DNA from 4 places in the Pseudomonas sp. 1928-m genome. Region 1 is predicted to be linked to each of the others. Evidence: riboswitches for the same ligand, from Rfam matches in the RefSeq annotation. Region 1 holds a riboswitch; each other region holds the start of a gene.

Evidence for each region. A riboswitch is a leader RNA that binds a small molecule or an ion and turns the genes downstream of it on or off. The one in region 1 is predicted to bind cobalamin.
Region 2: linked by a shared signal. The riboswitch ahead of cobW (cobalamin biosynthesis protein CobW) and the one ahead of P3C18_RS11540 (TonB-dependent receptor) in region 1 are both predicted to bind cobalamin.
Region 3: linked by a shared signal. The riboswitch ahead of P3C18_RS04900 (energy-coupling factor ABC transporter permease) and the one ahead of P3C18_RS11540 (TonB-dependent receptor) in region 1 are both predicted to bind cobalamin.
Region 4: linked by a shared signal. The riboswitch ahead of cobG (precorrin-3B synthase) and the one ahead of P3C18_RS11540 (TonB-dependent receptor) in region 1 are both predicted to bind cobalamin.

Annotation. Positions count from the first base shown of each region.
Region 1 covers NZ_JARIXO010000002.1:441,108-446,583, reverse strand. The annotation lists gene P3C18_RS11545 (cobalamin-binding protein) at 1-111, shown strand, start outside; gene P3C18_RS11540 (TonB-dependent receptor) at 147-2,045, opposite strand; cobalamin riboswitch at 2,145-2,360, opposite strand; gene dxs (1-deoxy-D-xylulose-5-phosphate synthase) at 2,427-4,322, opposite strand; gene P3C18_RS11530 (carboxyl transferase domain-containing protein) at 4,480-5,476, opposite strand, start outside.
Region 2 covers NZ_JARIXO010000001.1:248,258-253,733, reverse strand. The annotation lists gene cobN (cobaltochelatase subunit CobN) at 1-3,109, opposite strand, end outside; gene cobW (cobalamin biosynthesis protein CobW) at 3,201-4,253, opposite strand; cobalamin riboswitch at 4,353-4,589, opposite strand; gene P3C18_RS01105 (cobalamin biosynthesis protein) at 4,677-5,120, shown strand; gene cobM (precorrin-4 C(11)-methyltransferase) at 5,117-5,476, shown strand, end outside.
Region 3 covers NZ_JARIXO010000001.1:1,105,291-1,110,766, reverse strand. The annotation lists gene amn (AMP nucleosidase) at 1-767, opposite strand, end outside; gene P3C18_RS04910 (DUF3703 domain-containing protein) at 851-1,177, opposite strand; gene P3C18_RS04905 (hypothetical protein) at 1,289-2,032, shown strand; gene P3C18_RS04900 (energy-coupling factor ABC transporter permease) at 2,037-2,717, opposite strand; cobalamin riboswitch at 2,772-2,977, opposite strand; gene P3C18_RS04895 (PaaI family thioesterase) at 3,011-3,430, opposite strand; gene P3C18_RS04890 (acyl-CoA dehydrogenase family protein) at 3,441-5,093, opposite strand; gene P3C18_RS04885 (TetR/AcrR family transcriptional regulator) at 5,090-5,476, opposite strand, start outside.
Region 4 covers NZ_JARIXO010000001.1:261,503-266,978, forward strand. The annotation lists gene cobJ (precorrin-3B C(17)-methyltransferase) at 1-331, opposite strand, end outside; gene P3C18_RS01160 (precorrin-2 C(20)-methyltransferase) at 482-1,234, opposite strand; gene P3C18_RS01165 (precorrin-8X methylmutase) at 1,231-1,857, opposite strand; gene cobG (precorrin-3B synthase) at 1,850-3,205, opposite strand; cobalamin riboswitch at 3,300-3,501, opposite strand; gene cbiE (precorrin-6y C5,15-methyltransferase (decarboxylating) subunit CbiE) at 3,571-4,773, shown strand; gene P3C18_RS01180 (cobalt-precorrin-6A reductase) at 4,770-5,476, shown strand, end outside.

The sequences.
Region 1 (5,476 bases):
GTTGAGCGTAAGCAGCTGTGGCTGGTGCCGGATGCCGGTCTGGAACGGCCGAGCTTTCAGATGTTGGGGGCGGTGGAGGCGTTGTGCAGACGTTTGAGCGAGGCGCACTGAGGCGGCCCTGGGGCTAAAGCCCCAGGGCCGATATTTCAGAACCGGTAACCGACGCTGAGCTGTACCTGCTCTTCGGGGGCGGGGTAATGGTACGAGCCGCTCCAGGTGCTCCAGCCGGCATGGCTGTCGTATTGCTTGCCGGTGAGGTTGTTGACCCGCAGCTTGCTGCTGAATTGCTGATAGTCCCAGCTCAGCGCCGCGTTGATCAGGGTATAACCGCCCTCGCGAGGCATGGCGTGGCCATCATCGCTCGACAGGTAGCGCGCGCCGGTATAAACCGCCTCGACATAGCTGGTCACGCCGGGCAGCAGCTGGTAGCTGAGGTGGGTGCTGGCGCTGTGGCGCGACACCCACGGCACTTCGTTGCCCTTGAAATTGCCTTGCAGGTATTCCGAGTCGGTAAAAGTGTACTGCCCGCCGATGCTCAGGCGGGCGCTTAGCTGGCGTTCGGCTTCCAGCAGCAGGCCCTGGCGACGGGTCTTGTCCAGGTTGATGTTGGCTCCCATCCCGGCATTGGCCTGCGAGTCGTACATCAGTTCGTCCTCCAGGTCGAGGCGATACAGGCTGGCCTGGTAGCGCTGCAGGTCGTCCTGCCATTCGGCTCCCGCCTCCCAGGACACGCCAGTCTGCGGCTTGAGGTAATCGACGCCCGGCAGTACATAGCCGTTTTCATCGACGTTGGCCCAGCGCAGCACGTCTTCGCGCTTGATAAACAGGCGCGCATGCTCGGCCGCCTGCCAGCTGAGGCCCAGGCTGCTGCTGCCCTGGTTATCGGTATGAGTCTTGCCCGCGCCGTGCTTGCGGTCTTCGGCCTGGCTCTCGCGGTAGCCTGCGCTAAGGCTGAGGCTGCTGCTCAGCGGCTGCACCCACTGGCCGTACCAGTCGCGCTGGGTCTGACGGAACTCGGTGCGGGTCAGGCTGTTTTCATAGTCGTTGTTGATATGGTCATGCCCCAGCAGCCATTCACTGCGGCCGAGGGTGCTGTCGAGGTGCCCGGAGAAGCGCGGGCTGATGCTTTCCACCCGCGTGCCCTGGTGGTAGCGGCTGCCCCAGGACGAGCCGATGCCGTCCTGATCGCTGTGGCTGTAATCGAGGTTGGCGGCGAGGTTGTCGTGCAGCTGCTGTTGCAGGGCGAGGCGGTGCAGCTGGGTCTTGCTGTCGAACCAGTCGCTGGAGGTGCTCTGCTTGCGGTCGGCGCGGCGCTGGGCGCTGCTGAGGCTGCCGGGGTAGAGCAGCTCGTCGTCCACCGTCTGGTATTCGTAGAGCGCATGGCCGCCATCGTGGTCATAGCGCAGGCGGGCGAAGGCGTTGCTGTAGCTGGCGTTGTTGTGGTCACGGTAGTTGTCGGCCGTGCGCGACTCGCCGCTGAGGAAGGTGGAGAAGCCGCCTCCCAGGGACTGCGCCAGATGGCCGCGAAAGGCTTCGAGGTCATGGCTGCCACGAGTGGTTTCGATATAGGCCTCACTGTCGCTGGGTTGGCGAGTGATGATATTGATCACCCCACCCACCGCCTGGTCGCCATACAGCACGCTGCCGGCACCACGGATAATCTCGATGCGTTCGATATTGCTCAGTGGCACGCTGCTCAGATCCGCGCCGGCGAGTGCCGGCTGATTGAGGCGGCGGCCATCGACCAGAATCAGGGTGTTGTTCACCGCGTTTTCGCCAAAGCCACGCAGGCTGAAGGTGGCGCGGCTGCCATCGCCGATCACGTCGCGCACCTGCAGCCCGGCTTCGCCGCGCAATACATCGACCAGCGAACTGGCGGCGCTGGCTTCGATCTGCTGGCGGTCGATCACCCGGACGCTGGCCGGGGCCGGGGTTTGCAGTGGGGTGGCGCGGGTAATCACCAGCGGCGGCAGCTCGATGGCGGCGTTGGCCAGGCTAAGGCCGGGAGCAAGGGCCACGGCGAGGGCAAGACGGGACAGATTCACTGAGAAGATCCTCAAAAGGTCGAACGACTTTTGAGAAGGGCAGGGGCAAGAACGGGCGCGCGGGCGCAGCCTGAGCTTGACGGTGATGCCCTCCGCAACACCAGTCACATCCAGCAAGGCCGGTCTCCGGGCTCTCGACGTGCGCCGCCTCGCCTTCCCGGGATAATCCAGTGGCGTTGAGGCGACGTGCAGAACGGCTCTGCGGTCGATTACCGTTGCGGGGGCAGCGCCGGGATGGTTCGTAAAGAACGCACCGGCTTCCCGTTTAACGCCGCTTCACTATGGAAGGGGCGCACCTTGGCGGAAGTAAAACGCCGCGCACCTTAATGCGCGGTTGAATGAATTACAAGCAAGCCTGGCTCAGCTCTGGATGAGCGGTATTCATGCAGAAAGGCTGGAGAGACGCGCGCGGATGGCGGCTTCGATACCTGCGCCATCCAGCCCACATTCGGCGAGCATCTGCGCCGGTTTGGCGTGCTCGACGTAATAGTCCGGCAGGCCCAGATGCAGCACCGGCTTGAGGATGCTGGCGTGGGCGAGGAACTCGCTGACCGCGCTGCCAGCTCCGCCCATTACGCTGTTCTCTTCGATGGTCACCAGCAGCTCGTGGCTGGCGGCCAGCTGGCGCACCAGGGCTTCGTCCAGTGGTTTGACAAAGCGCATATCGACCACCGTGGCGTCGAGTGCTTCGCCAACTTTGAGCGCTTCACTGAGCTGCACACCGAATACCAGCAGGGCCGTTTTGCTGCCTTGGCGACGAACCACGCCCTTGCCGATGTCCAGTGGCTCCAGGCCCGCTTCGATGGCGGCATTCGGGCCGCTGCCGCGCGGATAACGCACCGCCGCCGGGCCGTTGAACAGGTGGCCGGTGGTGAGCATGCGGCGCAGCTCGTTTTCATCGCTCGGGGTCATCACCAGCATGCCGGGGATGCAGCGCAGGTAGGAAATATCGAAGCTGCCGGCGTGGGTCGGGCCGTCTTCGCCGACCAGGCCGGCGCGGTCGATGGCGAACAGCACATCGAGGTGCTGCACGGCCACGTCATGAATCAGCTGGTCATAGGCGCGTTGTAGAAAGGTCGAATAGATCGCCACCACCGGCTTGGCACCGTCGCAGGCCATGCCGGCCGCGAGGGTCACGGCGTGCTGTTCGGCGATGGCCACGTCGAAATAGCGCTCGGGGTAGCGTTCACTGAACGCCACCAGGTCCGAGCCTTCTTTCATCGCCGGGGTAATGCCGACCAGGCGTGGGTCCTGCGCGGCCATATCGCAGAGCCATTGACCAAATACGCTGGAGTATTTTGGGCCGCTGGCTTGCTTGGGTGCGGCTGGCGCGTTGATCGGCTCCAGCTTGGTGATGGCGTGATAGCCAATCGGGTCGGCTTCGGCTGGGGCGAAGCCCTTGCCCTTCTTGGTCACCACATGCAGAAACTGCGGGCCGTCGAGGTCGCGCATATTGCGCAGGGTGGCAAGCAGGGTCGGCAGATCATGGCCGTCGATGGGGCCGATATAGTTCCAGCCCAGCTCCTCGAACAGGGTGCCGGGCACCAGCATGCCCTTGGCGTGTTCTTCGGTCTTGCGCGCGATTTCCCAGGCACCCGGCAGGCGCGAGAGGATTTTCTTGCTGCCCTCGCGCATGCTGGCGTAGGTGCGGCTGGAAAGGATCTTGGCCAGGTAGTTGGACAGCCCGCCGACGTTCTTGGAGATCGACATGTCGTTGTCGTTGAGGATCACCAGCATATTGGCGTTGACGTCGCTGGCGTGATTCAGCGCCTCGAAGGCCATGCCTGCGGTCAGGGCGCCGTCGCCAATCACCGCTACGGCCTTGCGCCGCGAACCCTGAATGCGCGCCGCAATCGCCATGCCCAATGCCGCGCTGATGCTGGTGCTGGAGTGGCCAACGCCAAAGGTGTCGTACTCACTTTCCGAGCGCCGCGGGAAGGCGGCGATGCCGTCCTTTTGCCGCAGACTGCCCATCTGTTCGCGGCGGCCAGTGAGGATCTTGTGCGGGTAGGCCTGATGGCCGACGTCCCACACCAGGCGATCATCTGGGGTGTCGAAGACGTAATGCAGGGCCACGGTCAGCTCAATTACGCCGAGGCCCGCGCCGAAATGCCCGCCGGTCTGCCCGACCGTATACAACAGGTATTGGCGCAGCTCGTCGGCCAGGGTTTCCAGCTCGGCTTCGCCCAGACGGCGCAGCTCGTCCGGCGTGTTGGCGCGGTCTAGAAGGGGCGTCAGCGGGCGCTCACGGGGAATCTCGTGGAAGGTCGTCGGCATCAGGCAGATCGTTATAGGTGTAAAAGATGCGGCAGTTTACCCGAAGCGCCGGAAACTGCCCAAACATGGTTCGGCTCAACGTAACCCGTAGCCCGGATGCAATCCGGGGAATGTTCTCCGAGGCTCCCCGGATTGCATCCGGGCTACGGTATGTGGGCTACCAGGTATCGATGCAGCGCTTTTTGCCCTCGCGGGTTGCAGGCTTGGGCGCGGCGTTGAGGCCGCGCAGCAGCCAGGCGCGGGTTTCCAGCGGGTCGATCACCGCATCAATCTCGAGAAAGCTGGCCATATTGATGCCTTTGCCGTTCTGGTAGGCCTTGGCTACCAGCTTGTCGAACAGCTGTTGGCGCGCGGCGGGTTCTTCCACCGCCGCCAGTTCCTTGGCAAAGCCCAGGCGCACTGCGCCCTCCAGGCCCATCGCGCCAAACTCGGCGCTGGGCCAGGCGATGGTAAACAGCGGCGAATGGAAGCTGCCGGCGGCCATGGCCTGGGCGCCCAGGCCGTAGCCCTTGCGCAGCACCACGGTGAAAAACGGCACGGTCAGGCTGGCGGCGGTGACAAACATGCGCGAGACGTGGCGTACCGTGGCCTGCTTCTCCGCCTCCGGGCCGACCATAAAACCGGGGGTGTCGCACAGCGACAGCAGCGGGATATCGAAGGCGTCGCACAGCTGCATAAAACGCGCGGCCTTGTCGCCGGCCACTGCGTCGATGGCACCGCCCAGGTGCGCAGGGTTATTCGCCAGCAGGCCGAACGGCTTACCTTCGATGCGGATAAACGCAGTGATCAGCCCCGGTGCGAACTCACGGCGCAGTTCCAGCACCGAGTCGCGGTCGGACAGGGTGGCGATCACCTGGCGGATGTCATACACGCGCAGGCGGTTTTCCGGAATAAGGTGGCGCAGCTCGCGTTGATCGGCGCAGCTCCAGTCGCTGAGCGCGCCCTGGAAGTAGCTCAGGTACTGCTTGGCCACCTGCACCGCTGCCGCTTCGTCCGCCACTCGCACGTCGATGACGCCATTGGGCCCTTGCACGCTGACCGGGCCGACCTGTTCCGGTTTGAAGCTGCCCAGGCCGCCGCCTTCGATCATCGCCGGGCCAGCCATGCCGATGGTCGCGTTGTCGGTGGCGATAATCACATCACAGCAGCCGAGT
Region 2 (5,476 bases), on a different contig from region 1:
GGGTTTGCCACAGACGTTCTTCGATGGCGTTCTGCACGCCCGCGCCATAGGCCCCCGGTTTGGAGCCGAACACCCGCCAGCCGGCCTGTTTGCGCGCCTCGGCTTCATCCAGGCCGCTGTCCTGCAGGGTCAGCGACTCACGCCAGACCCGCGCCGACAGCGGATTCATATCTTCCGGCTCATCGAGATCAACCACCGCCTGCACTGCGTCATCAAACAAGCGGATCAGGTTGCTAAAGGCATCGCGAAAAAACCCGGACACGCGCAGGGTCACGTCCACCCGTGGGCGGCCGAGCTGCGCCAGCGGCAGCACCTCGAAGCGCTCGACGCGCTGGCTGCCCGCCTGCCACACCGGGCGCACGCCCATCAGCGCCAGAGCCTGGGCCATATCGTCGCCGCCGGTGCGCATGGTCGCCGTGCCCCACATCGACAGGCCGAGCTGACGCAGGTGGTCGCCGTGATCCTGCAGATGCCGTTCCAGCAAGCGATCCGCCGCCTGCACGCCGATGCGCCAGGCAGTCGGTGTGGGCAGGTTGCGCACATCGACGCTGTAGAAGTTGCGCCCGGTGGGCAGCACATCCAGCCGCCCGCGACTCGGTGCGCCACTCGGCCCGGCGGGAACGAAACGCCCGCTTAGCGCCGCGAGCAGGCCGTGCATTTCGGCATCGCCGCAGGCATCCAGCAGCGGTGCTATCTGCTCACGCAGGCGTTGCAGCACCTGAGTGCTTTCCGCACCAACAGATTCGAAACTCGTTGTATCGATCAGCTGCAAGGCCAGCAGCTCAAGGCGCTCGCGGGTATCGCCGGCACTGCGCCAGGCATCGCTGCTCAGCTCTGCCAGCACGGCCGGGCGCGGCCCCAACCAAGGCGCGGCCATCTCACAATCGAGCGGATCGAAGTCCAGTTCCAGGTCGCGAGCCATGGCGCGCAACAGGCTGGCGTTGCCGTTCTGGCCATCGCCACGGGGAATGCGCAGCAGCGCCAGCAGGGTGTCGCGGCGTAGGCTGCCGACGGGCGATTCGCCAAATACATGCAGGCCATCGCGGATTTGCGATTCCTTGAGGTCGCACAGATAGGCGTCCAGCTGCGGCAGCCAGCTGTTGGGGTCTGCATTCAGTTGCAGGCCCAGCTCGCGGTCGAGGCTGGCCTCGCGCACCTTGAGCAGAATCTCCCCGCGCAGCTCGGCGGCGCGCCGCAGGTCGAGCTGGCTAGCTTCGTAATATTCGTCGGCCAGGCGCTCCAGATCGCGCAACGGGCCATAGCTTTCGGCGCGGGTCAGCGGCGGCATCAGGTGGTCGATAATCACCGCCTGGGTGCGCCGCTTGGCCTGCGCGCCCTCGCCCGGATCGTTGACGATAAACGGGTAGATATTCGGCAGCGGGCCGAGAATCGCGCTCGGCCAGCACTGCGCGGACAGCCCGACGCTCTTGCCCGGCAGCCATTCCAGATTGCCGTGCTTGCCTACATGAATGACGGCGTTCGCCGCAAATGCCCTACGAATCCAGCAGTAAAACGCCAGGTAACCGTGCGGCGGAACCAGATCCGGGTCGTGATACACCGCCGCCGCATCCAGCTGATATCCGCGCGCCGGCTGGATGCCGACAAAGGTCAAACCGAAGCGCAGGCCGGCGATCATCAGCCGGCCGCTGCGGAACACCGGGTCGCTTTGCGGCTCGCCCCAACGTTCGCGCACCGCCTGCTGGCTGGCCGCCGGCAGGCTGTGGAAGAACGCCAGGTACTCATCCAGCGCCAGGCTCTGCGCGCAGGGCCGCGCGTCGAGGCTGTCCAGATCATTAGTCACACCGCCGAGCAGTTGGTGGATCAGTGCGGTGCCGCTCTCGGGCAATCCTTCCACCGGATAGCCCTGCTGTTGCAGCGCCTTGAGAATATTTAGCGCCGCCGCCGGGGTGTCCAGGCCAACGCCATTGCCGATACGCCCATCGCGGGTCGGGTAGTTGGCGAGGATCAGGGCGATGCGCTTGTCGGCGTTGTTTTTGTGCGCCAAGACGACCCAGTTGCGCGCCAGCTCGGCGACGAAGTCCATCCCCGGCAGATGCGGCTGGTAACAGACCACATCGCTCTGGCTGCGCTCGCTGCGCCAGGCCAGGCCCTTAAAGCTGATCGGCTGGGTGATCAGGCGGCCGTCCAGCTCTGGCAGCACGATATGCATGGCCAAGTCACGCGAACCCAGGCCCTGGGCATTGGCTTGCCACTGTGCATGGTTATCCAACGAACAAATGGCTTGCAGCACCAGGATATCGCGGCGGAAGGGCCTTGCGCTCGGCGCTTCCGGGTTGGACAGGGCGAAGGCCGTGGTGTTGATAATCAAGCGGGCATCGGCTTCGTCCAGCCAGTCCTCGACTTGGGTAAGACAGGCCGCCTCCTTAAGGCTGGCCACGGCAATCGGCAGCGGATTAAGGCCCTGGGCCTGCAGCCGCTGGCAGAACACGTCGATAAACCCGGTATTCGCCGCCTGCACCTGAGTGCGGTAGAACAGCAGCGCCGCCACCGGCGCATCAACCTGCCAATTGGCTTGCCAATCGGCCAAGCTCGGATTGGCCAAGTGCGGGTGATACAGGCCAACGCGTGGCAGCGGCTGCGGTTCTGCCCAAGAATAATCGCGCTGCAGCCACTGGCTGGCGATGCAGTTAAACAGCTGCAGCGCATTGCCCGCACCGCCCTGGCGTAGGAACTGCCAAAGCCGCTCAGCCTCGGTCACTGACACAGTGCTCAAGGCCATCAGCTCCGGATCAGGGTTGTCGCAACCCGGCACCATAATCACCTGCGCACCGCGCTCGGCCAGTTCGACCAACCGCTCGATGCCGTAGCGCCAATAGCTGACGCCGCCGTGCACGGAAATCAGGATGACCTTGGCGTGCTGCAGCACCTGCTCAACGTAGAGATCCACCGAGGCGTGATTGCTCAGCTGCGCCGGGCTGGCCAGGCGCAGGCTGGGGTAATCCGCCGGCAGCTGCCGCGCCACTTCGGCCAGCAACGACAGGTGCGAATCGCCGGTGCACAGAATCACCAGCTCGGCCGGGGTCTGGCCGAGGTCGGCGATGCTGTCGACCGGCAGCTGGCTGCCGGGCTGGGTGCGTAATAGATGCATGGGCAATTCACCTGTGGGAGGGGTCGGGCGGCGAACCGCTTTAGCCGCGACAGGCCCTATAAGGCTCGCGGCTAAAGCCCCTCCCACATATTTAGGCCAGCGCTGCTTGCAGCTCGGCTTCGATGACGGCCTGATCCAGTGTCTGGCCAATCACCACCAGGCGGGTGATGCGCGGCTCATCGGCCTGCCAGGCGCGGTCGAAGTGTTTATCGAAACGCTGGCCAACGCCTTGCAGCAGCAGACGCATCGGCTTGCCGGGAATCGCCGCAAAACCCTTGATACGCAGAATGCCGTGTTTGCTGACCGCATCCTTCAGCGCTTGCAGCAGACGGGCTTCCTCGGCTTCAGGCAGTTCCACGTGGAACGAGGCGAACTCGTCGTGATCGTGGTCTTCATGGCCTTCCAGATCATGGTGGGTCTTTCGGCCCTCGATATGCAGCTCGGTCTCGCAGTTCAGGCCCAGCAGCACGTCCAGCGGCAGCTCGCCGCCATGGGCTTCGATGATTTTCACCGCCGGTGGCAGCTCCTCGGCCACTTCCGCACGCACCGCAGCCAGGGCGGCGGCGTCGAGCAGGTCGGCCTTGTTGAGGATCACCAGGTCGGCGCTGGCCAGTTGGTCGGCGAACAGCTCGTGCAACGGCGATTCGTGGTCCAGATTCGGGTCGAGCTTGCGCTGCGCATCAACCTGATCGGGGAAGGCGGCGAAGGTGCCGGCTGCCACGGCCGGGCTGTCGACCACGGTGATCACCGCATCCACGGTGCAGGAGTTGCGGATTTCCGGCCAGTTAAAGGCCTGTACCAGCGGCTTGGGCAGTGCCAGGCCGGAGGTTTCAATAAGGATATGATCCAGCTCACCGCGACGCGCCACCAGCTCGCGCATCACCGGGAAAAATTCTTCCTGCACGGTGCAGCACAGGCAGCCGTTGGCCAGTTCGAAGATGCGCCCGTTGGCTTCTTCTTCGCTGCAACCAATGGAGCACTGCTTGAGGATTTCGCCGTCGATGCCCAGCTCGCCGAATTCGTTGACGATCACCGCAATGCGCCGCCCGTCGGCGTGGCCGAGCATGTGCCGCAGCAGAGTGGTTTTGCCGGCGCCGAGAAAGCCGGTAACGATGGTGACGGGAAGTTTGGCGAGGGTTTGCATGGCGAGTCCTGCGTGACGTCGAAAGAAAGACGAGCAGGAGGCGGCACAGACATGACAGCCACGGGGCGTCAGCCAACACCACCGGATCACCCCGCCCGGTTGTCGAAAACGTGACGAGGCAGGTCTCCTGGCTCACGACCGGGCTGGCGTAGGTACACCGGCTACTCCCTTCGCCTTCCCGCGCTGACGCAGTGGCTGTTGTGCTGCAGCGCTTGGGCGGCAGAACAACGCAAGGGTACGAGTCGTTTACAGTTGCGGGGGCAGCCAAGGCATCAACCTTGTTCCCTCTTAGCTTCGTGGGCATGCCCACGAAGAACCTCGAACGCGACAAGGCTACGCAGGCCATGGCGGCCGGTCAATCACGGTTGACCACTGCCGGCCGCCATGTTGAGCTACGCCGCTGCACACACCGAGCGCTCTTAGATGATGCCCAGCCCTGCCGATACTCGTCCCGCGGCCACTATTCAAGTGGTCGCCGGGCTTGGCTGCCGCAGCGGCTGCAGCGTTGAAGATTTATCCACATTGCTGGTTCACAGCCTGCAGGCGCACGGCCTGACTGTGGATAACCTGGCCGGGCTGGCCAGCATCGCGCATAAACGTGCCGAGCCGGGCCTGCTGGCACTGGCTCAGCGCCTCGGTTTGCGGTTGAGCTGTTTTAGTGCGGAAGAACTGCTGCCCTATCAGCTCCTAGTGCAAGGTTCGTCGCTCACCCTGACCGCCACCGGCAGTCCTGCCGTCGCCGAACCCTGCGCCCTGGCCCTGGCGGAACGCCTGAGCGGCCAACCGGCCCGTCTGCTCGGCGAGAAAACCCGCAACGCCAGCGCCACCTGTGCGCTGGCGTCGATTGCACCCAAGGATCTGTCATGACCGTTTACTTTATCGGCGCCGGCCCCGGCGACCCCGAGCTGATCACCGTCAAAGGCCAGCGCCTGCTACGCAGCTGCCCGGTGATTCTCTATGCCGGTTCGCTGGTGCCAGCAGCAGTGCTCGAAGGCCATAACGCCGAGCAGGTGATCAACACCGCCGAGCTGCATCTGGATGAAATCATCGAGCTGATTAGCCAAGCCGATGACAAAGGCCAGGATGTGGCCCGCGTGCACTCCGGCGACCCCTCGCTGTACGGCGCGATTGGCGAGCAGATCCGCCACCTACGCCGGCTGGGCATTGCCTTCGAGATCATCCCCGGGGTGACCGCCACTGCGGCCTGCGCTGCCCTGCTGGAA
Region 3 (5,476 bases), on a different contig from region 1:
ATGATCGCCTGCATCTCGCCTTCGGCCATGCCGCGCTCGATCACCACGTTGCCCGGCAGCACCATGCGGTTGAAGCGCGACTCACCGACCAGCATGTCCAGACCATGGCGGATAAATTGGTCGACGTAGCGGTGGTAGTTGGTCAGCAGAATCCACGGCTGCACATGCCGCCAGTCGCTGCCGGTGTAATGCACCAGACGGCGCAGGGAGAAATCCACCCGTGCCGCATCGAACAGCGCCAGGGGCAGCGGGTCGGTGTTTTCCCAGTCGTACAGGCCATCGGCGGTGCCGTCGGTGGCGGCAGACAGATCGGTACTGGGGAACACCCGCGCCAGTTCGGCGGCGGTCACCCCGGAGCCGGCCAGCTCATCGCCCTGCTCGACCACATAAGGATAGGGAATATTCTGCTGGCTGATGCCCACTTCCACGCGCACGGTGAAGTCGCTCATCAGCGGGCGCAGCTGCTCCAGCAGGTATTTACGGAACGCCGCCGGATGGGTGACGGTGATGCTGTAGGTGCCCGGCACCTGCACCTTGGCGTAGGCGCGCACGGTGGTCGGCACTTCGCCCTGACACAGGTAGATCAAACGCAATTCGGGGTAGCGAAACTGGCACTGCTGGGCGGCATCGGGTTTGACACGCTCTTTCAGGTAGCGCTTGAGCGCCTGGCTAAGGGCGGTGGTCGCCTGCAGGTGCAAGGCGGCCAGACGATCCACCGCTTCTTCAGCGGTATTGGCGACAATAAAGTCATCGGAACAAGGGTTCACAAGGCACCTTCCTGGCTGATCTCAATGGCTCTATCTTGCCCTGATCCGCCGCGCTTGCGATAGCGCGGCGTTGCTCGCGCAGGCTACTTGAGCAGCGCTTGCAGATCCTCGGGCAGCGTCTGCGGGGTCAGCGGACCGACCCGGCGTGTACCCGGATTACCCAAGGGAAACAGCCCCAGCAATGAGCCAAGACTGCCGGGGATGCGCAGCAGTTGCGCCAGACCCTCGGCCCAGTCACGCTGACGCCAAGCCCAGGCCAGCATCCATAGGTGGCTGCGCAGGTGTTCACTGAAATAGCGCTGGCCGAGAATATGCGCCCGCTCCAGATGGCGCAGCTCGGCGGCGGGGTCAAGGCCGCGCTGGGCGCGGGCCAATTGGTATTCCTGCCAGAAGGCTTGTTCGCGGGTCATGGCAACGCTCCTCTCTATTAAGCTGCGTTGCCAGTCTGCAAGTGCGGGGCGGCACCCAGGTCAAGCAACAACAGCTAATCTTCAGCAACCCAATTATCTAGAGGAAAACGCATGCCGCGCGCCCTGCTCACTCTTGTGCTGTGCCTGTTACCCAGTGTTCTGCTGGCCGATAGCCTGGACGGCCATTACCTGACCACGCTGGACGGCCAGCCAGCCGAGATGCACCTGCGCAGCCAGGGCCAGCAGGTCACGGGGGAATATGTGGAGGGCGGCAGGTTGCGCCTGCAGATCAGCGGCAGCTTTGACGGTCAGCTGCTCAGCGCGCAGATCAGCGAAGCGCAATCCGGGCAGTTGATCGCCAATATGAATGCCACCTACGCCAACGGCGTGCTCAACACCCATATCGCCGCGCGCAATCCGACGACTGGGGCAACCCTGGAGCGCAAGGCGCTGTTCCACCGGCAAAACCTTAGTGCTGCAGCGGCCACGCCAAGTAGCAACCCGAGCAGCAACGCAACACGCGACCCGGCGCTGATCGGCACCTGGGTGCACGAGAAGATCATCAACAGCGGCGGCGCCAGCTTTGCCTCGATGACCACCCAGATGATTCTGCAACTGAGTGATGACGGCAGCGTTTCGCAATGGACACGCAGCGTGGCAGGTGGCGCCGACTGGAACTACGACAGCCCTGGCGAGCTGCAATACAGCGGCCGCTGGCAGAGCAACAACGGCCTGCTGGAGGTGCAGATGCAGGGCCGCAGTGACTACCAGCCTGCCGCCTACTATCGCTTCAGTGACCAGTACCTGGTCACTGAGAGCAATACCGGCAAGCTGATCTGGCAGCGTCGCCGCTAAGTGATCAGGCCGGCTGGTGCAGACGCGCGTTGAACAACGGCCCGCGGCTATAAGCCGACAGCGCCTTGGCGGCGGCCAGCACACCCAGATCAACCAGTGGCTCAATCAGGATCACGCTCATATAGGCCAAACCGAAGCTGCCCACCGCCGCCAGGTTCTCGCCAGAAAAGCCGTTGCCGTAGAACGCCCAGAAGCCGACCCAGGCAACGATACCGCCCTGATAGGCCGTCGACAGCGCCAGCGCCTGCTTGTAGGAGAGGTCCACGTATGCGGTGCCCGGCGCGATGATGCGCTTGGCCAGCAGGCTGATAGCCCACAGCGGCACCAGCAGCGTGGTGACGTTCATGCCGTACTGCGGCAGGTCAAACTGGGCAAACAGCAAACCCTGCAACAACAGGCCAAGCGCCAGACCGATAGCCGTGGCACCGGCACCGAACAGCAGAAGCAGCGTCGAGCCCAGAATCAGATGCACCTCGGAGACGCCCACGGGGTGATGCGGCAATACCTCGAAGAAGCAGAACACCAGGGCAGTGGTCAGCAGGCTACGCAGCGCCAGGGCGGCAGCGCCACCGTTGCTGCGTACGCTGTCGAGGGCAAGCTTGGCCGTGAGGCCAAAGGCACCTGCGGCGGTTGCATAACTAAGAAAGAGTTTGGCGCCAGTAACGACTTCGGGTTCGATGTGCATAGAGATTCCTGTACCGCGCCCACCGCGCGATGATCTGGATTGAGGGATTGGGCATAAGCGCCCGGCTTCGATGGCAGGTCTCCTGGCTCACGGCTTGACACTGCGCCCGCCTTCCCGACCTTGCGGTCAGTGGCATCTGGGCGTTATTCACCGTTTACAGTTGCGGGGGCAGCCAGGGCATTGGCGACGTGCGCCGCACCCTGTTCCCTTTTCATCCAGTCGCATAAATGCGAACCGGAACCATCGGCGGCCACCTTACCCGGCGGCTAAGAGAAATGACAGAGCCAGGCGCCTTACGCCGTATGACGCAAGCAGGTGAAGACGCCACTGGCATTGGCGCACAGCTGCCCCTGAGCATCATGCAGCGTGGCCTGCACTGCGACCTGTCGCCCCTCGCGCTGCTGCACACGGGCTTCGGTGCGGAGCGGCAAAGCCGCAAGACCAATCGGGCGCAGGTAATTTACCTGCAGGCTGGCGGTCACATAGACCTCTTCGGCGCTGGCCTGCGAATACACCGCCAGCCCCAGCGCCGCATCGAACAGCGTGGCGGTGTAGCCGCCGTGCACTCCGCCGAGCGGATTGAAGTGCACAGCCGGCGGCTGACTGCTGAAGCTCGCCACTCCGGCTGCGGCCTGCAGCTGAGAGATACCGTAGTCCGCACCGATATCACCGGCCAGCCAGGCCTGTAACTGCTGAAAAAGACTGGCGTGCATGCTCGACGCCTTAGATCAAATGCGGCGTGCTGCGCGCCACCAGCGCGTCAACATCCAGCCCACGCGGCAAGGTGCCGTAGACCCGACCGCCCTGCCCGCCCAGACGGCTGGCGATAAAGGCATCGGACACTGGCGCATTGCCGGCTTCCAACAGCAGCTTGGCTTGCAGCGCTAGGGCTACGTCTTCAGTCAGCTGACGGGCGCGGTACTGAATATCTGCGGTATCGCGAAAATCCGCCTGCAGTTGCGTGATATGGGATTTCAGCCGCGCATCACCATGGCCATCGCCCAACTCAGCGAACAGCGCATCGAGCACGCCCGGCTCCTTGGACAGGGCGCGCAGCACGTCCAGGCACTGCACGTTGCCCGAGCCTTCCCAGGTCGAGTTGACCGGTGCTTCGCGGTACAGCCTTGGGAGGATGGTGTCCTCGACATACCCGGCGCCACCCATGCATTCGGCGGCCTCGTTGATCATGGCCGGCGCGCGTTTGCAGATCCAATACTTGCCTACGGCGGTAACCAAGCGGGCGAACTTGTCTTCCTGATCAATGTGCGGATTGTCCAGCGCTTTGCCCATGCGCATGGTCAGCGCCAGCGCCGCTTCGCTTTCCAGAGCCAGATCGGCCAGTACGTTCTGCATCAGCGGCTGCTCGCTCAGTACACGGCCGCCAACCTGGCGATGGGCGCAGTGGTGTGCGGCCTGGGTCAGGGCCTGACGCATCAGCGCGCTGGAGCCGATCATGCAGTCGAAGCGGGTCAGCGCGACCATCTCGATAATGGTCGGCACACCACGGCCTTCTTCGCCGACCATCCAGGCCAGGGCGCCGCGAAACTCCACTTCGCTGGAGGCGTTCGACCAGTTACCCAGCTTGTTTTTCAGGCGCTGGATATACAACTCGTTGCGCGTGCCGTCTGGGCGATGGCGCGGCAGCAGAAAGCAGGTCAGGCCCTTGGTGGTGTACGCCAGGGTCAGGAAGGCGTCGCACATCGGCGCCGAGCAGAACCACTTGTGCCCCACCAGCTCATAAGCCTGCCCGGGGCCACCGAGGCCCACCGGGTAGGCGCGCGTGGTGTTGGCGCGCACATCGGTGCCGCCCTGCTTTTCGGTCATGGCCATGCCGATGGTCGCGCCGGTTTTCTGCTCGATTGGCAGGTTGCGCGGATCGTACTGAGTCGAGAGGATTTTCGGCAGCCACTTCTCGGCCACATCGGCCTGCAGCTTGAGCGCCGGCACGCTGGCGAAGGTCATGGTCAGCGGGCAACCGCTGCCGGCTTCGGCCTGGCTGTGCAGGTAACTCATGGCGGCGCGCGCCACCTGAGCGCCGGCACGCGGGTCGGTCCAGGGCATGGACGGCAGACCATGCTCGATGGCTGCGCTCATCAACTGGTGATAGGCCGGGTGAAACTCCACCAGATCGGCGCGGTGACCGTAGCGGTCGTGGCTCTTGAACACCGGTTTATTTTCATTGGCGAGAAAGCCTGCGGCCATCAGCTCACCACCGGCCAGCGCGCCATACACATCCAGGCGCGGCTCGGCCCAGCCGCCGCCGAAGCGCTTGCTCCACTCCTGCAGCGGCAGGTCAACGCGGTACAGGTTGGCGCCATCCAGCGGCGGCACCTGGTTGAACACTTCATGGGTTTCGGCGTGTTGGCTGGCATTCATGGCTGAGGCTCCTCTTCGGGCAAATTGGCGCCCACGGCGCGCAGGCAAAAGGTGACCAAGGCCTGGCTGACTTCAGCCAGGCTGGGGGCGGGATAACCGGCTTCGCGGGCCGCACGGGCGGGCGGCGACAGTGGGCCGACCAGGGCTTCGGCGATGGCGCCGACCAGGCAGGCGGCGACCAGATTGATCTGCTGCACACGGAACACGCCTTGTGTAGCGCCTTCCTGCAGCAATTCGACGAACAGGTCGGCATAGGCTTCGCGGTAAAACAGGCGCTGCTCGTCAACTTCCGGATCGACCGGTTCGGCGATCAGGGCGAAGGCCAAACGGCGGCTGTCCCAGGCACGCGCGGCAAAACGCTCAAGCCCTGCGGCCAGACGCTG
Region 4 (5,476 bases), on a different contig from region 1:
CCATGCGGTTGACCCCGCCCAGGCCGCCGAGCAGCGGTACTACGGCGCTGCCGTCTTCGGCCACGGCCAACACTGGCGGCTCGCTGTCTTTCTCACCCAGTACAGCGGCCAGGCTGCGAATCACGATACCGGCGGCGCACAGCACGATCAGCGGCGTACCGGCGCGGTAGAGCGTGCGTAGGGTGTCGCCGAAGTCGTCATAAGTCCGCTCGACGTCCACCACCCGGCTGTGCAGGCCGTGGATTTCGGCCTGGGGATAAAGCGCCTGGATGCGCCGTGCGCAAGGCAGGGCAGAGGGGCCGAGGATGATGATGGCGGGGGCGATACTCATGTTTGAATCCTGTAGCCCGGATGCAATTCGGGGCGTGCGGTTTCCCGGATTGCATCCGGGCTACGTTCAGTTGGGTAGGGTGGATGACGTTTCACCCATCCACCAACCGCGATGGTGGATGAAAAAAGCATCATCCGCCCTACGGTCGCGTTACCCGCGCCATTTTTCGCCGGGAATCACGATCATCGAGAAATACGGCGAGGACATCGGTTCAACCTCATCCAGCGGCACGATGCGCTGGTTGCCCATGGTGGCGCGCTCAACGTAGTGGGCGCGGTCGTCGATGCCCAGCTCCTGCAACACGCGGCGGACTTTCTCGAAATTACGCCCCAGTTTCATGATCACGGCGGCTTCGGCGCTGTGCAGGCGCTGCTTGAGTTCGTCTTCTGGCAACACGCCGGAGAGCACGCTCAAACTCTGGTTGCGGTACACCAGCGGGGTGCCGAGCACCGAGGCGCAGCCGAGCATGGAGCACACGCCGGGCACCACTTCCACGTCGTAACGGTCGGCCAGGCGGTCGTGCAAATACATATAGGAGCCGTAGAAAAACGGGTCGCCTTCGCAGATCACCGCCACATCAAAGCCGGCGTCAAGCCGGGCGGCGATCTGCACCGCGCAGGTGTCGTAGAAATCGCTGATCACATCTTCATAGCTCAGCGGCGCGGCGAGTTTTTCCGTGGTCACCGGGTACACCAGCGGCAGGCGCTGCTGTGTGTCGCTCAGGTGCTGTTCGATAATGCCGAAGGCGTTGCCGCCCTGGCCCTTGTTGGCTTTGGCCTTGGCCACAAAGTAGCCGACCACCGCTGCCGATTGCAGCAGGCGCAGGGCTTTGAGGGTGATCAGCTCCGGGTCGCCGGGGCCGACGCCGATGCCGAGCAGGCGGCCTTTTTGCATACTCATCACTCCACCTCCGTGGCCAGGGCGTTGACCGCTGCCACCGCCATGGCGCTGCCGCCGCGACGGCCGCGCACAATCACATAGGGCACGCCACGGCTGTCGGCGGCGAGGGCGTCCTTGGATTCCGCCGCGCCGATAAAGCCCACCGGCATGCCGATAATCAACGCTGGTTTCGGCGCGCCAGCGTCGAGCATTTCCAGCAGGTAAAACAGCGCGGTGGGGGCGTTGCCGATCACCACCACGCTGCCTTCCAGATGCTCGCGCCAATGTTCCAATGCGACTGCCGAACGGGTATTGCCGAGTGCGCGGGCCTGCTCAATTACGCCGTCGTTATGCAGGGTGCAGATCACCGGGTTGTTGGCGGCCAGGCGCGGGCGGGTGATGCCTTCGGCGACCATCCGCGCATCGCAGAGAAGCGGCGCGCCCTTGGCCAACGCAGCGCGGCCAGCAGCGCCGGCACCGGGGGAGAAGCGCAGGTCCTGCACCACATCGACCATGCCGCAGGCGTGGATAACCCGCACCGCGAGCTTTTCCAGGTCTACCGGGATCGCCGACAGGTCAGCCTCGGCGCGAATGGTGGCGAAGGATTGGCGGTAGATTTCCTGGCCGTCGCGGATGTACTCAAGCATCGCTGTTTCCTGTTGCGCAGTGGGCGGCGAACCAGTCGCCGGCCTCGTCGATAGTCATGGCGCTGGCCTGCAGCTGACCGAAACCGGCCGCCTCGGGCGTGCGTTGATAAAGCTGGTAATGCCCGGCGCTGCTGGCCAGCAGGGTGAAGGGCGCGGTATGCGCGGCGGCGCAGGAGCGCGGGCAGGCGCTGAGATGTACCTGCGGGCGCGCCGTGCTAGCTCGCAGGCGTTCGGCCAGGCGCAAGGCATCAGCTTTGCTGTCGGCCAGGCCTTTGCCGCAGGCGGCTGAGCCGGTGCAGGCGATCAGATGGCTTAACGGTTCCTGCGCATCGGTGAGCAGGCCCAGTTCGGTCAGCTTGTGCAGCAGCTTGTCTGCCGATTGCTCGGGGATATTGGGCAGCAGCAGACCCTGCCAGGGCGTCAGGCGCAGGCTGGCATCGCCATATTGCTCAGCCAGATCGGCCAGTGCTTTGAGTTGCGCAGCGTCGATCCGGCCCAGACGTGAAGCGGCGGCAACCATGCAAAGGGCGTTTTGCTGCTGTGGATAAATGCCCATCGGCGCGCGTGGGCTGACTGGTTTGTGTTGCCAATCGGTCGGTGGCGCCTGCACGGCAAAGGGCAGGCGCGTTTGCAGCTGTTGCAGCAGTTGGCTGGGCGATATTGCGGCGAGCAGCTGGCGCATCCGGCTATGTTCATTACCCGCTAGCTGGAGAAACAGCCTGAGCAGTTGTTCCACCAGCGGTACGGCTTGCTCAACGTCGACCACGCCCAGCGGCTGATCACCCGGGCAACCGGCCAAGCCAAAGGCCAAGCGAGCCGGCGTGCCGGGCAGGGCGCTCAGCCAGATATCGTGGGGGTGTTCGAGCATGGCCAGGGCTTCGCCGCCGTCCAGCTGAATAGCGAACTTGGCCGATAGCCCATGCAGCGCAGGGGTGGCTTGCAGCAGCTCAAGCAACGCGGCGGCCAGCGGGCGGGTGTCGAGCAGGGCGTGCGGATCAAGGCCGGCGGCGGGGCTGAGCAGCAGGTTGCGCACATCGTCGGCGGCCGGGTTACTTGGGCCGAGGCCGGCGGCCAGCAGGCGCTCGATCAGTTCGGCCTGCTGGCCTGGCAGCACGCCGCGAATTTGCAGATTGCTGCGGTTGGTCAGTTCCAGCACGCCGCTGGCGCAGCGCTCTGCTGCCTCGGCAATAGCCCGTGCCTGCTGGCTGCTGAGCACGCCGCCAGCCAGCTTGACCCGGCAGATGCCACCGTCCAGTGCCGGAACGATACGCAGCAGGCCGGGGCACGCCGATCCCGGTTTTTCGGGGCGTGGGGCAGGCAGATCGGCGGAGGTTAGACAGTCGCGCAAACGGTTCACCAGCTACTACGACGCGGCGACCGAACCAGCGAAACCCGCCCACAGGGGGTTTCATGGCATCGGTACACCCCGCCCGATGTTGGCACTCGCGACTAGCGTCGTCGGCAGGTCTCCTGGCTGACAGGTCATCATCTGGCGCGGCCTTCCCGGTTACCCAGTGGCACAGTTGCGGCAGACTCGCTGTTTACAGTTGCGGGGGCAGCTCGGTCACGATCAGCGGATCGCTCCGGATTCCCTCTTAGGCCCTATGCACAATGGCGGTGGGCACCGACGAAGGCGCTATTATGCCCGCTTTGCGCGCGGGCACGACAGCCAGCTGGTCGGGCGACGCGCTGATGACGGTTTGAGGAAAGCGCATGACGGCCTGGTTAACCCTGGTGGGTATCGGTGAAGACGGCTATGCCGGCCTGGGTGAGGCGGCGCGGCTGGCGTTGGGCGAGGCGCAGTGGATCGTCGGCAGCCCACGGCAGCTGGCGCTGTTGCCTAGCGATCTGCCGGGGCAGCACGAACTCTGGCCGAGCCCATTCAGCCTGGAGCAGGTCCTGGCGCGGCGCGGTACGCCGGTCTGCGTGTTGGCCAGCGGTGATCCGCTGTTCTACGGCGTTGGCGCGAGCCTGGCGCGGCAACTGCCGGCCGAGGAATTGCGGGTGTTCTCTGCGCCCTCATCCGTCTCACTGGCTGCTGCTCGGCTGGGTTGGCCGTTGCAGGAGGTGACGGTGCTGTCGCTGGTGGCGCGGCCGTTGGCGGCGCTGCAGGCGCAGATTTTCCCCGGCGCGCGGCTGTTAGTTTTGAGTAATGACGGCGACAGCCCGGCGGCCGTGGCCGAGTTGCTACGTGAACGCGGTTTTGGTCCCAGCCGTTTGACCGTGCTGGAGCACCTGGGCGGCGATCAGGAACGGCGCATCGATGGTCTGGCCAGCGATTGGGCCGTATCACGCGTCGCCGATCTCAATCTGCTGGCAATCGACTGTGTGGCTGGTGCCGATGTGCGCCTGCTGCCGCTCACTCCGGGGTTGCCGGACGACGCCTATCAGCACGACGGCCAGCTGACCAAGCGCGATGTGCGCGCCATCACCCTGGCGCGCCTGGCGCCGCAACCGGGTGAGCTGCTCTGGGATGTCGGCGCGGGTTGCGGCTCCATTGGCATCGAATGGATGCGCGCGCATACAAGTTGCCGAGCGCTGGCCATCGAGGCCGATGCCGGTCGTCAGGCGCATATCCAACACAACCGCGATGCTCTCGGCGTGCCGGGCCTGCAACTGGTCGCCGGCCGCGCGCCCGAAGCCTTGGCCGGATTGGCGGCGCCGGATGCGATCTTTATTGGCGGCGGGGTGACCATCCCCGGTGTGCTGGAGCAGTGCTGGGCCAGCCTGAAACCGGGCGGGCGTTTGCTGGCCAATGCCGTGACCCTGCAAAGCGAAGCGGCGCTGGTGGCTTGGCGTGAGCAGGTCGGCGGCGAACTGACCCGCATCAGCGTGGCCCAGGCGCAGCCGTTGGGCGGCTTCGACACCTGGCGCAGCGCCTTGCCAATCACCCTGCTGGCGGTGCGCAAGCTGTGAGCCCGCGCATTCTGCTATTGGGCGGCACCACCGAGGCGTTGTGTTTGGCGCGGCGGCTGAGTCCCGAAGCCATCTACAGCCTGGCCGGGTTGGGCCGGGTGCCGGATGACTTGCCCTGCCAGGTACGCGTCGGCGGTTTTGGCGGGGCTGAAGGCTTAGCGCGATTTATCCGCGAACAGGGCATCGAACTGCTGCTCGATCTGACCCACCCCTATGCCGCGCAGATCAGCGCCAACGCAGCGCGCGCTTGCGAGTTTAGCGGAATTGCTTGCTGGGCGCTGCGCCGCCCTGGTTGGCAGGCCGGCGAGGGTGATGACTGGCGTGAAGTGGACGACTGGGCCGGTTTGGTTGCGGCGCTGCGGGATTTTCAGCGCCCGCTGTTTACCCTTGGCCGCGAGCCACTGGAGCATCTGCATGAGATTCCCCTGCATCAGCACTGGACCGTGCGCTGCCTGACGGCCCAGACAGCCGTGCCGCGTGCGGAAATTATCGGGGCGCGCGGGCCGTTCGCGCTGGATGAGGAACGCGCGTTATTCGCCCGCCTGGGCACCGATGTGCTGATCAGCAAGAACAGCGGCAGCCAGTCCACCGAGCCGAAATTGCAGGTGGCGCGGGAGTTGGGTCTGCCGGTGCTGCTGCTGCGCCGGCCCGAGTTACCAGCGGTGGAGCGCGAGTTTGCCAGCCTCGAAGCGCTGGCCGAGGC